3 regions of the Methylomonas sp. Uni0009 genome follow, and region 1 is predicted to be linked to each of the others. Evidence: riboswitches for the same ligand, from Rfam matches in the RefSeq annotation. Region 1 holds a riboswitch; each other region holds the start of a gene.
What was found. A riboswitch is a leader RNA that binds a small molecule or an ion and turns the genes downstream of it on or off. The one in region 1 is predicted to bind cyclic di-GMP.
Positions count from the first base shown of each region.

Region 2: another riboswitch for cyclic di-GMP. It lies ahead of ACWAU0_RS10945 (hypothetical protein); the one in region 1 lies ahead of ACWAU0_RS14870 (hypothetical protein).
Region 3: another riboswitch for cyclic di-GMP. It lies ahead of ACWAU0_RS17295 (hypothetical protein); the one in region 1 lies ahead of ACWAU0_RS14870 (hypothetical protein).

Region 1 covers NZ_JBTAFN010000001.1:3,183,853-3,188,187, reverse strand. Annotated here, with positions in the region: gene ACWAU0_RS14875 (hypothetical protein) at 1-263, opposite strand, end outside; gene ACWAU0_RS14870 (hypothetical protein) at 364-1,155, opposite strand; cyclic di-GMP riboswitch class I at 1,195-1,273, opposite strand; gene ACWAU0_RS14865 (type II secretion system protein M) at 1,973-2,488, opposite strand; gene gspL (type II secretion system protein GspL) at 2,469-3,662, opposite strand; gene gspK (type II secretion system minor pseudopilin GspK) at 3,655-4,335, opposite strand, start outside.
Region 2 covers NZ_JBTAFN010000001.1:2,301,053-2,305,387, forward strand. Annotated here, with positions in the region: gene ACWAU0_RS10940 (TonB-dependent siderophore receptor) at 107-2,641, shown strand; cyclic di-GMP riboswitch class I at 2,720-2,798, shown strand; gene ACWAU0_RS10945 (hypothetical protein) at 2,871-3,659, shown strand; gene ACWAU0_RS10950 (hypothetical protein) at 3,815-4,335, shown strand, end outside.
Region 3 covers NZ_JBTAFN010000001.1:3,760,856-3,765,190, reverse strand. Annotated here, with positions in the region: gene ACWAU0_RS17300 (hypothetical protein) at 1-359, opposite strand, end outside; cyclic di-GMP riboswitch class I at 1,073-1,147, shown strand; gene ACWAU0_RS17295 (hypothetical protein) at 1,575-2,324, shown strand; gene ACWAU0_RS17290 (hypothetical protein) at 2,522-3,367, shown strand; gene ACWAU0_RS17285 (cytochrome-c peroxidase) at 3,561-4,335, shown strand, end outside.

The DNA.
Region 1 (4,335 bases):
ACGTTAGTAGAGTTCAGTGTGCAGAAATAAGCACTATGGTTTTTACCTTCGGAACCCGCTGTACCGTTGTCTTTAAATACATCCAAAGTACCGGCATCGCACAAATTAACGAACAATGCCGCAAGGGCTTTGTCTTGCGCGCTAGCGCCGGACATGAAGATTTCGATATCCGGCGTGACGCTAGGCGCATGTGCGGATGCACCTTGCGAGAAACCTGCCAGAGAAGCCACTGCGATAGCAGCAGACAATAATTGCTTTTTCATTGTATATCTCTCAATTGATTGAATTTAAAGTTTGAGCCGACCCGTTCATGAAGGGGGAACCAGCAAAACAGAATCCGGCCGGCTCAAGACGTTTGCGGGATTAAACCGCCAGCGATTTACGGCGAGTGGCGCGCAGTACACCCATCAGACCGGCGCCGAACATCCAAACTGCGGCTGGCAGCGGCACAGCAGCAGGTGCAGCGGTGTAGGTCAATGAACCGACATTGCCGTTGATTGCAAAATTCCATGTACCTGGAAAAGTGACTAATTCGCCAGTGTCGAAGTCGCTATCATTGACTTTTTCATGAACAAAGGCCAAAGCGGTGCCCAATTGGCCTTGCCCGGTAAATGGCAATGCGGTTTGCAAATCATTACCGTAAACAGCAGTGTAGCCTTGTTGGCCGACTGTTTTGAAGGTGCTCAGGTTGTTGGCATTAGCATCTTGAGTTTGGATATAGCTGACCAAATCATTCCATTTACTCATGCTGTTGCTAATGTCTGCTGCGTTGGTATCGAAAGCAGCAGGTGCAGGAACTACTGAAGTTGTATAGAAACCATACTTAGCAGTATCTGAAGGGTCGTTCAGTAATCCATGTCCACCCGAAACACCCCAAGTAACGTTGTTGCCGGCAGTGTAAGCAGCAGCGAACGATTGGAAGTTGTTGTCGCTCAGTGTGAATGACAATGGTTGGCTGGGGTTAGCCAAAAATTGTTCAACAGTGATGCCCAAATCCAGCGTGTAAGAGTTTTGTGCTGTGTAGTTAACCAGGTTAAACAAAAACTCACTACCGTCTGCTGTTGCATCGCCGATAGCTTGGATACGCGCTTCCGCGGCGCCTGAAGCGGCCGCTGCCAATACTGCAACTGCCAACAATTTTTTAGACAATTTCATTTTTAAAACCTCATGTTTAAATTTCGATTAATGACATAAGGTGACAGCCCAGCCGTCTTGACCTGCAAGACCCGTGACTTTCCGTCCCCGCTTCACAACGAGTTTGGCTTTTACACGCTTTAGATTGCACTCGACACCATCTAACATCCTGACAGCGCCGCTTTGTTGCCCCCGCGACCATGTTCCGCCTAGCCTCCTCCCTATCCTCTTCCTTCGCCGCTCCTTGTTCGTGCCGTCCGTGTTCCCTAGTTGCTCCCGAATCTTTGCTGAACGGCCGTTCCTCAACCCCTCAACTTGGCGCGAATTATTCCAGAGCAATAGCGGCGTTTCGGTTACAGCATTGTTAAATTAACGTGACATGTAATACATCTGTATTACAAAGCCGGCCGCTAACACGAAAATTCAGCGGATGACCTAGGCGGGAGGGAGCGATGAAATCTAAGATTCTGTTTGCGGGGGTCGCATCAGTGCGATTCAGTTAAGGAAGAACCCCCTTCTCCCTCCGGGAGAAGCTTGGGATGCGGGAATCAAATAAAGCTATTTTCGGCGTAGCCTAGGTATTAGTGGCCGCTAGCTCTCGACGGCAAGGGCCTTGCTGACTATTGAGCAAGTTAGTTAAACCCAAAAAGTCCGTCATGCCGCCGGGATAAGGGCGTCCGGTGCCATGGATGGCAAGCTTCGAACTCTGCGTGCGCTGAACACGGCATTCCCCGACAAGCAAACGCCTTGCGACCGCTTCACCAATCGATTGGGAACACTGGGCTCCCGCCTGCGCGGGAGCGACGGACGTTAAAGGCCAGGCTAATATGAAGGCGGGCTAAACAACGCCCAACAAGACTTTGGCGTTAACGATACCGTCCGCATCGGCCGGTTTTTCCACATCGATTTGCAGCACTTGCAAGCGGTGTTTGGTTTCCAAAATTGTCAACCATGACATCAGTCGGTCGAAGGCCAGATTTTCCAGCCAGACGCTGACTTTGTCCTCGCCTTCCGGTGACAGATGTTTGATCGCCGGTTTTATATCCAGCTGTTGGCTGCTGAAATCGACTAACGCCAGCGGCGATTGATTACCGCCATCCACTGCCGGCGTATCAACCGCGGCTTGTTGCCGCAAAGCCGCCGCTTCGTTGCCGACTTGTTGTAAATAGCTATAGATTTGCTGTTGCGCCTGGATTTTTAGGTTCAGCAAGCGGCTTTGTTCAGCAATTGGTTGGTAAAACAGCAGGTATGCGCCATACACCAGTACGACCAATAAACCGCCCAGCGCCAGTACTCGCTCTCTGGGCGTTAATTCGGCAAAACGCTGCGCTATGTCATTTTTCGCGAATCTCAAGTTGCGCCTCCACGCCGTTTGCGCCGCTATCGGCGGATTGAAGTTTCACCTGCATGCTGGTTTGCAGTTGTTGTTTGAATTGCTCCAGCTGGCCTATGTCATCGGCAACTACATGCAACTGCAAACCGCCGTTCAGGAAATTGAGTTTTTTCAAATGCACGGCCGGCGTGTCTTTTAATACCAAGCCGGACCGGTAAAGCAAGCGCATGAAACCGCTACCGATGACATCGTGTTGTTTTCTGAGCTGCGCCAATTGTTGCTCGGCTTGGGCTTTGACATTGACGATGCGTTTCACCTCGGGAAAGCTTTGTTTGAACAGCGCTTGGGTTTTAGCTTCCCACTCGCTCAGCTCGGCTTGCTGTTGCCAGTAGGTATGCAATACGGCGTAGCTCTGCACCGCCAAAGCTGCACCCAAAATAATTGCTGCAGGCAGCCACTGTTGCCAGCGGCCTACCTTTCGACTGGTGACGGCATAGGCACCGCTCAACACATTCAGCTCTGCCGGTAACAATTCGACAGCGCTCGCCATGAATGGCAAAGGCCTTGTTATGACTGTTTCCAAACAGGTATTTGCCAAACCGTCAGGCAGCTTGCGGTCTTCGCTGGCTTTGCATATCAATAAAGTCTGAAAATCAGCACCTTCGGCACGGGCTTTTTCCAGCAGTTGCGGCAGAAATTGCGTATCCACGCCGCCGCCCAAATAAGCAGCGCTGCGCAAAATTGCGTTGCTTTCTTCGAGCAACAAAGTCGTTTGTCCAGGCTGATACGGCAGGCATAAGGTTTCCGGATACGCAGCTGCCAGCTCTAAACCGGCTTCGCGAAACGGAGTAAGCCGCGCCGCTAATGTGTCGTGCGTAATCGCCGCCACGGCGAGTTTATCCCGGTCCTGCTTTAACCAAACCAGATGATAATTTTCCACGTCCTCGGCCAGTAAATCTTCCAAGGCAAACGGCAAAGCCTTTTTCAGTTGCGCGGTGGTCTTAACGGCCAGCTCGATTTCCAATAACAACACCGAGGCAGCCGGCAATAACAGCAGTACAGACTTACCCTGCGCAACAGCTGCTAACTGGGCCATCGTGCCGGATGCCGACTGACTATCCGGCTCGGCAAGACTCAACCATTCCAGTTTATCGGCCGATTCGGAGATGAATCTGACCAGCAGTTTTTCAGCCATGCGCCAAGCCCTGGCGCTGCCGCTTCAAGACTTGCGCACCGCCGCTATCACGCTGCAATTGCGACTGAAACTGCAAATGGGTTTTGCCCATATCGATTTGCCCTTGTAGTAAAAAGTGTTGCGAACTGACCCCCAAGCCGTATTTACCGATGCCGGCATCGGCAACCGCTTCGTCCTTTAAAAACTCGGCGACTTTTTCGAAAGGCTTGCCTCTGGCTCTGAAGATGGATGCCGCCTGATCGGCGCTGATGTCGTCCGCCAAACAGCGCAGCACCATGGCGCTGGCGGTATTGATATTCAGCGGCGCGTAGCCTTCCACCACATACACATACGGCAATAATTTCGAATAAATCTCGCGCGTCATGCCTTGTACCAGCAATAACTCGCTGACATCTGCAAATTGCCGGTTCGCGGCGCGGTAGCCGGGCTTAGATCGGGTATAGGCGTCGTCTTCCGCACCGTGCGGATAGCTAGCGTCCATATCTGCGTCTATCCAATCCGTGATTGCCTGTACCAGCTCGGTTTTCAGTTTTAGCTGCGCCAGCAAGCGTTCCAAGCGTTTTACATCCGGCACGGATACTTTTCCCTCAACCAACAAGTTGTTCAGATTTATACGGCCTTGCAAATCCTCAATCTGTGCTTGCATCGTGCCGCCAGCCACCACGGTCATTGC
Region 2 (4,335 bases), 880 kb from region 1:
GCCGGAATGGAGACGATTTTTTGCCAATCAGGAAATTTTTGTGATCGATTTTTGTGCTGAAACGACTTCTATGTTGAGAAACATTATTTTTCGGACAGGACGGATCTTGAAAGCACGGATTAACGATTTTCGCTACCCGCTGGCAGTGGGTGTATGGCATCGGCCAGCCGTATATCTGTGCTATGCGCTGAAAGGCAACCGTGTCGGTGTCGATACCTGGGTGTTGATCGGGCTGGTGGCGGCCGGCGGACAATTGAGCAGCAGCCAGGCGGTCGCTGTGGAAGTGGTTCGCCACTTCAATATCGGCGGCCAGTCCTTGAATAACGCGCTGATTCAATTTGCCGCGCAAGCCGAGTTGGAATTGATTTTTTCAGCAGATATGTTGCGTGAGCTCGCCAGTCCCGAACTGCGCGGCGACATGTCGGCAGAGCAGGCGTTGACACACTTGCTGCATGGTAGCGGTTTTACCTACCGTTTTATCGATACCGACACGGTGACTTTGGAACGCAGTCCGGCGGCAACAGAGCTGTCTAGCCTGCCGCCCCCCGTTACCTTGGATGCCATGACTGTCGTGGGCTCGAAAACAGCGGAGGCCGGTGCGGAAATCGCCACCGAGCCGATGCTTGACGAGGCGCGGACCTATGCCGTCAGGCATATTGCCAGCGCTACCGGAACCGACACGCCAATCAAGCAAATCCCGCAGTCCGTGCACGCGCTTAACCGCCCCTTGTTAGACGACCAGCAAACGATCAACCTCAGCGAATCCTTAGTCAATGTCAGCGGCATAGTGGCGCGCAATACGCTCTATAGTCCGGTTATCGAAGGCACATTGATTCGCGGCTTTCGTTCCGAACAACTGCTGGACGGCTTTACCCAGTACTACAACCCCGGTGACCGGGAAAGCACTATTAATATCGAAAGAATCGAAGTGCTGAAGGGTTCAAACGCCTTGCTTTACAGCGGCGGTTCGGGCTCGCCGGTGGGTGGGGTGGTGAATCTGCTTGCCAAATTGCCGCAGGCCAAAGCCTTCGGCGAAGCGGGTTTTAGAATCGGCAGTCACAGCTTTTATCAGCCGTTTTTCGATGTCAATCAACCGCTAAACGCCAATATTTTGTTGCGCATGACGGGCGAATATACCAACGCCAGAGATAACATCGACATAATCGAAACGCAGCGTTTTAACCTTAACCCGGCCCTGACGCTGACCGATAACGAGCAAACCCGTTTGACGATCCAAGCCAAACTGTCGCGTTGGCAGCAACCGGAGTACCAGGGCTTGCCCGCCACCGGCAGCATTGCCGGCGATTTTGCTACCCGGCCCGATCTGTTCCCGGGGCCGGCCAATCTGCCCGATAGCCATTCGGATGCCGATGCGGTATGGGCTACGCTGGACCGGCAGCTCACCGGGAGCTGGCGCTTAAACCTGAAGGCGCGCTATGCGCAGGCTAAATTCGACGAGAAAATTCAGACCCTGTTCGGCAGCGATGGCCTGGTCGCGGATCGGCCCTTGCTGCCGGCATCGCACTGGGCATTAGTGAACGCCGAATTGTTTCAACAACAGCATGAACGCAGCGTATTGGGCAATTTGCAGGGCAAATTTAAGCTGGGTCCCAGCGAAAATAATTTGTTACTGGGCGCGGATTACAGCCGTTTGCAAGATGCCGGCTTTATCGAGGGCGATTTCGGCGCCTTAGGATTCGGCGTAGGTACGGTCGATCTGCGGGCACCGCTATTTGACTCCCCTTATGCCGTACCCGGTCCGGGCCGGGAAAATCAGTTCATCGAAAACCTCACTTACGGCGCTTACCTGCAGTGGCAAAGCACGCTGTACCGGCGTTTGCATTGGCTGTCCGGTCTTAGGCTGGGCAAGGTGGGTATCGATTTTAATAACGCGCAAACTGGAGTAAATGTCACAACGGATACGCTGAAATGGTTGCCGCGCCTCGGCGGCGTGATCGACCTAAACGACGAGGTTTCCTGGTTTATTTCCCATAGCGAAGGCATGCGCGGCCAACCGTTTGTCAATTTCGTCGATACGCCGGCGCCGGAATTGTCGAATCATCTGGAAACCGGTCTGAAATTCAATTTTGCGAATGAATTCAGCGGCCAACTGGCGCTCTACCAAATCGAGCGCAGCCAGGTCGCGGTCACCGACAGCAGCGATTTCCTGCGGCGTTCGGTCGCCGCAGGGCAACAACGCTCGCGCGGTATCGAAATGGATTTGCTCTGGCAACCGGTCGAGGGCTTCAGCGTGCTGGCGAACTATGCGCATACCGACGCCCGCTTCATGGACGACAAAGCCGGGGTGGCTGCCGGCAATCGCTTGGCTCAAGTCCCGGAAGATGCCGGGCGGCTCTGGGCGCATTACCGTTTTCAGCAGAATGAGTTGCAAGGTTTTAGCTTGGGTTTCGGCGTGTACGCCCGCGCCGGCGCTTATTTATCCAATAACAATCGCTTTAAAACCGCCGGCTACCACAGCTTCGACGCGGCGTTGGCTTACGAAACCGGGCGTTTCAAATGGGCGGCCACGGTCAAGAATCTCAGCGATGAGGATTATTTTCAGCCCTACGGCTATTTCGAGGGTCGGGTAGCACCGGCAGCCGGTCGCGCCGGGTTTCTAAGTTTTTCAATCAAGTACTGATGCCGTCGTTAACTATTTGCCACAGGAGTTTTTCAGGAGCACCTCACTCAGGGATTTAGAGTGATGTCGTAAGGATCGCGACAAACATGCCACATCCGCCGCGAGACGGAGCCGGAAAGCCACGGGTCTTGGAGATTAAGACAGCCGGGTTACCTGCCAGTTTAAGACCCGAAATTCGGGTTGGCGATTTGCAGATTAACTTTAACCGTAATTTATTAAGGAATAAAAAATGACAATCTTGCACTACAACCGCACTCAATGGGCAAGCGCCGGCCTGCTCGCCTTCAGCGCATTGACCGCCGTTTTGGCGCCTGCTACAGCCAGCGCTGCACAAGTCAGCGGCGATGCCACCATTACCATCAACAATGCCGCTTTTGCGGCGGCATCGGTCAATGTTGGCAGTGGCTATCCGAATGGCTGGATTGTCGCGAAACATTGGGGTGCCAGCGACAATTTGCTGGGTATCACCGGCGCAACCACCGGCGGAACGACGCTATCGGCAACCGCCAGCACAGCGATGTCGTTTGCGGTTAACGCCAACACCACGACCAACAGCTATCCGGCTGCCGGCCCCTATGGCCGTACCGAACAAGCCACGACGATGGACGCCGGCAATACCTCGGTCGGTCAAATCGGTCTGAGCGGCGCCTGGTTGTTGACCAGCCAAGGCGGCAGCGGCATTTTGACGCCCTACGACTTTAGCCTGGTAAAAACCGGAAGCACCTGGAATATCAAAACCTACGATACCGGTTTTGGGTACCAAAATTTCTTGAAGCTGACCAACGTCTCCGAGTCGCTAAGCAGCAATGGCGAATTACTACTGAGCGGCGATTTGCAATGGACCGGATTGTGGGCCGGTTTGGTTGGAGCCAATACCAATGCCGTGGTCGGTACTTTTAGCCTGGCGCCCAGCACGGCGCCATCGGCGGTACCGGTACCGGCGGCGGTCTGGATGTTCGGCAGCGGGCTGCTGGGCTTGCTGGGTAAAAGTCGTAGAAAAGCCTCGGTCGCGGCCTAACTCGCAAATTGGGCTTGGGGCGGTCGCCAAGATTCGCTTCGGGCCCGGACTTTCGGCAATAAATCCCTCTTCGTGCCCGCATGCCGTCGACTACGGCCGCTTGTGTATTTAGGCAGGGAGAGGGCTTATTCTGACCATCCGCTGATAGGGATTTTATGAAGATCAACAAAAACTGTGGCTATCCCGCTTTGGTGGTACGGGCGATGCTAGCCATCGGTATGGGAATGGCCTCGGCAAGCGCCGACGCCGCGACATTGAATGCGCCATCCGGCGGTACGTTTACGATGAACCTGGACCGGAATGCGCTGGCACCTTATGCCGGGGGCTATTACTTGTCGACGTTTTGGAGTACGGCAACGTCCAATGCTGATAATCCGGCCAATACCGGCGACCATTTGCTTAGCCAACTCAATACCACCGAGATTTCCGGACTCAATCAGGTGTTCGAGTTGACGGCTATCGGTAGCGATCCCAGTCCGCAAGCCAGCCAGCGTTACGTCAAAGCCACATCAGCCGATTTTGCCATCGATACCGGCACGCTGGCCGGCGTGGCCGGGGCACAAGTGGGCATGACCGGCGTGCAGGGTTTTTATGCGCCGAACTGGCCGCCGACTGGAGCCGGCTTGGTCAACGGCGATTTTTCGCTGTTTTACGATGCCAACCGGCAAACTTTGGG
Region 3 (4,335 bases), 580 kb from region 1:
CGGATGCCCCGAACCGCATACGTCCTGGCTTTATCTTTGGCGGTTTCCGCAAAGAAGGTCTTCCATGTCTCGCCGCCTCTATCGGCAATTGCCGTCGAAATATCCTTAAATAAACTGATACCTTCCAACACCATTGTCGGGGTAAAACCATAATCGTGGGTGAGATAGTAACTGATGCTCATCAGATAGGTTTTTTCTCTACTCATGAGCTTGATCAGACGCTGCTTTTGTTTATCGTAGACATAGTAAGAGGTCAGCGCCAGCAGGCTCAGGCCAAAAAATTTCGTCCACAACAAAATGTAGGCATCGTCTTCATAGAGCTTCTGACCCTTGTTCAAAATGGCATCGGTTTTATTCATATGTATCCTCGGTGAAAGTGTCGGGCATCTTAATTTAAGTTTGAAAATTTTGTGTTGGAAATATTGGATAGTGTCGTCATAACACAGCCGCCCAAAGCGCAATACCGCGTAACTACAAGGCTGCCAAGAACCAAGCGGTGTTTTTAGCTTAACCCGTAGCTATGCCATGCCATCGCCTTAAATGCAAAAAACGTCTTCTCCACCTGATGGCAAAGGCGATTAGAGGAATCAACCTTTTCTGGGACTGAGTGATTTTCGTCAGCAATTGGCAGATGACTAAAGCTCCGGCGAGGCTGGTCGTCGATTGCCGACGAAGTCATGATACGCATGAGAACGCTGGATTTTTATTTCGGAATTCGTTCCCAACCTTCGTTCCAGCACCCTGATTTTTAAGCACCCAGCTTGGTATATCACTACCCAAACTGATGACTTTTACCCTTACGGCGCAAACTCAAAGCTGCCGCCCAAAATCTCTTAAATAAAATAAGGGATATAACCCAAAATACGCGAAATAACACACCCTGCATAGCGTAATAGCCATCTAAAACCCCAAAAAACCGCCACACTTATTACTACTCCACCCTATCAAACAAAACAGCTTATCCCATTGTTTTATATGAACATAACCATAAAAAAACACTAGCAACCCACGCTCAAATATATTTTGGCAGATGTTTTGCTTTATAAATAGTGCTGCACCCTCCTGGGCGCAGCCACCAAGTCGCCACACTCGTCGCAAGGCGGGGCCGGAAAGCTGCGGATCTGATTCAGATAGTCGAGCTGCCTCTTATGAGCGGGTAAGAGAAGGGTCTAGCCGGTCGAGATTCATACACCGACAACTACCCATAGCGCTCGCTCACTGGTCAGGAATAGTTTGTTGTATCTCCTGATTAGCTAAACCCGTTGTTTAACTCACTACGCAAGCAAGCCCGGTATTTAAAACTCTTTTGGACTGTCTCTCTCGCAACCATAGCGTAGCGTGATCAATCCAGGAATATTGAAATACATAGCGGTTTTAAGGCTGTTCAAATTGCGCGGGAATCCATTGGCCCAGCACTTACCGTAAGCAAAGGACCGGAAAGTAAGAGCCTGGCATCGCGGCATCCGGCGCATGTGCGTTAGGCAACGACTCGCAAAGGGAATTGCGAAACATTGAATGTCGCCGGTAAAACCTACCGGTAAAAATCTTCGTCTTACTATGAAAGGAATTGAAATATGTCTGTTAACACGAAACATGCGCCTGCCTTGAAAAAGGTGGCTGCAACACTTGCTATTTCACTTTTAGGCCTCGGCAATGTACAAGCCGAGACCGTAAACGGCACCATCTATAAAACCGTCGACCCGGTTCACGGCGCCGGCACCACAATCGATTTCTACTCGTTCTCCTTGTCGTCAGCTGCCAATGTGATAATCGATGTCCTGGCGAATGAAGGCTACGCAGCGGGCTGGGGCGCGCATCCCGGCGCGTATGTCGATATAAACGGCGACGGCGAACTAACACTGGCAGATAGCCAATTCCGCATTTTTCAGGACACAGTCTCACTGACTACCGAAATCGTCAGCGGCGACGACAGTCCAGCCTACACCATACCCGGCAATACCGGCGGATGGGCCGATGGCAGCTTGTTGAGCCGAGACTCCTACCTGGCGACTGCATTGGACGTGGGCAATTACATTATTGCTTTTGGCGATTACTCTCTGACCATCGAAGAAGCCGTACTGGGCTTCAACAAGGGCGACACCATCACCGGTGCGACCGGCGTCAACCCGATAACGGGCGCCACCGGTCAGGATCATTTCGACTATCAAATTACCCTGACCGCCACCGACTACGTCACCGGAGCCAGCCTGCCTTTGACCATCACCGGCGAGGGTGTTAGCGCAGTGCCGGTGCCAGGGGCCGTTTGGTTATTCGGTTCTGCACTAATGGGATTCGGTGTATTCGGCAAACGCCGCACCGCGTAAACCCCGGCAAACAAGAGCGAAAAGGTCAGCCGACATCAGCTGTCGACTCACCCCTCGCAATGCATGTCTAAACCCTTTGGAGATGTCTATCTTTTGGCTGCCAGGCCCGAAATACTCAGACAAATCCAAATTAAACAGCAACTTAAATCTACCACAATCGTAAGCAACGATGTGGTAGATATTGGAGACACTCAAAAATGAACATCGATTTACAAACTATTTTTAAAATCACCCTATCCTCCGCCGCGCTAACCCTTGCCGTTGCTCAACCTGCTGCGGCGGCTTGGTCAGGTGCCGATAACACTCTCGAGCTGGGCACCAGCATCTCAAACCCCAGTTTTAATTCCAGCAATTTGGGCTTCGCGGGCAATCCGTCTCTGTCCAATGATGGCTGGGGCATGCAAGGTGCATTTACCAACTTTTATTTAAGCTCATCAGCCCAATCCGTGACTGTCGACGCGCGTTCGTCCGCGGCAAACTTTCCGGCTTTTTCAATTTTCAGAACCAATGTGGCTTATTCGGGTGAAACGGTCGGCGTCGACTCACCGGCTGAGCTAACCGGCCAAATTCACAAATTTAACTCGGTGGGCCAAGCCGGCGATCCAGGCATAATGTGGGCAACCGGCGCGGACGGCATTGTCGAAACCCTGGGCTACGTCAGCTCCTCAAGCAAAAACTACGTTAACTCTTTCGGCGGTGTCATCGACTCCGGCGCCCACGATGTCAGTATCGACGACCTTTATGAAACCGGCGTATCCGGCACTATAGGCGTCACCGGCAACCCTGCTTTTGCCAACACCAAAAGATTCGCGACCTTGACACTGAACGACTTGCAAGCTGGCTGGTATGCCGTGTTCGTCGGCGGTGCAGACGTCCTCGGAAGCAGTGCCGGCATCTCTTTGAACATTTCCGCGTCGGCCGCCCCTTCTACCTACACACCAGCGGCAGTGCCAGTACCCTCCGCTGTCTGGCTGTTCGGTACGGCACTGGCCGGCTTTATAGGCAGAGGCAGAGGCAGAGGCAAACGCAACGCTAAAGCGTAAGCCAACACCCAGCAGATAAGCCGATGTTCCTATAAAAAAAGGAAGCTTGGCGAGGGACTTCGCCAAAGGAATAAAGGATGGCCGATAAATTACGCTTTGTGATTTATCGGCCTTTTTTATAGTTTGAGCCCGCTGATGCGGGCGTTTTGGCCGTATTTGTTGCCAACCAACCATTTCTCAGTGGAGTTTCACCATGACATTGTTTCGTCATAGCCAATTAGCGATTGTTTTAGCCGGAGGTGTACTGCTCAGTTTCAGCGCCGCCGCGGTCGAATTGGCACTAGGGCCCATGCCGATAAGCCTGAAGCATTTGCCCGTTCCGCCTGTTCCCGGCCTACTGGACGGCCCGGACCCTATTGTCGTCAACAAGAATGCCGCGATTGCCTTGGGCAAAGCGCTGTTCTGGGATACTAACGTGGGTAGCGACGGCATGGCCTGTGCGTCCTGCCACTTTCACGCCGGCGCCGACGGCAGAGTAAAAAATCAGCTTGCTCCGGGCGGCCAATCCAGCCCCTTAAGCGATCAAACATTCAGCAATGCCATGACGGGTGGGTCTTTGGGACCCAATCATACCCTCAGCATTGGCGACTTTCCGTTACATCAAAGGGAAGATCCATTCCAAGAACATTCTGCGGTCCTCTACGACACCGACAATGTAGTCGGTTCGTCCGGTACTTTCGGTGGTGAATTCAGAGCCGTGGACCGCTACACAGCGCCAAACGACACCTGCAGCCGCAGCGTCGACAGCCTGTTTCATGCCGGCGCGGTCGGCACCCGCAAAGTCACGCCGCGCAATGCGCCCAGCGTGATCAATGCGGTGTTTAATCATCGCAATTTTTGGGACGGCCGCGCCAACAATGTGTTTAACGGCAGCAGCCCTTGGGGCGACCGAGATCCCGACGCCGGCGTCTGGGTAAAACAGAATGCCACGACGCTAATTAAGCAGCGCCTGCATTTAATCAATTCCT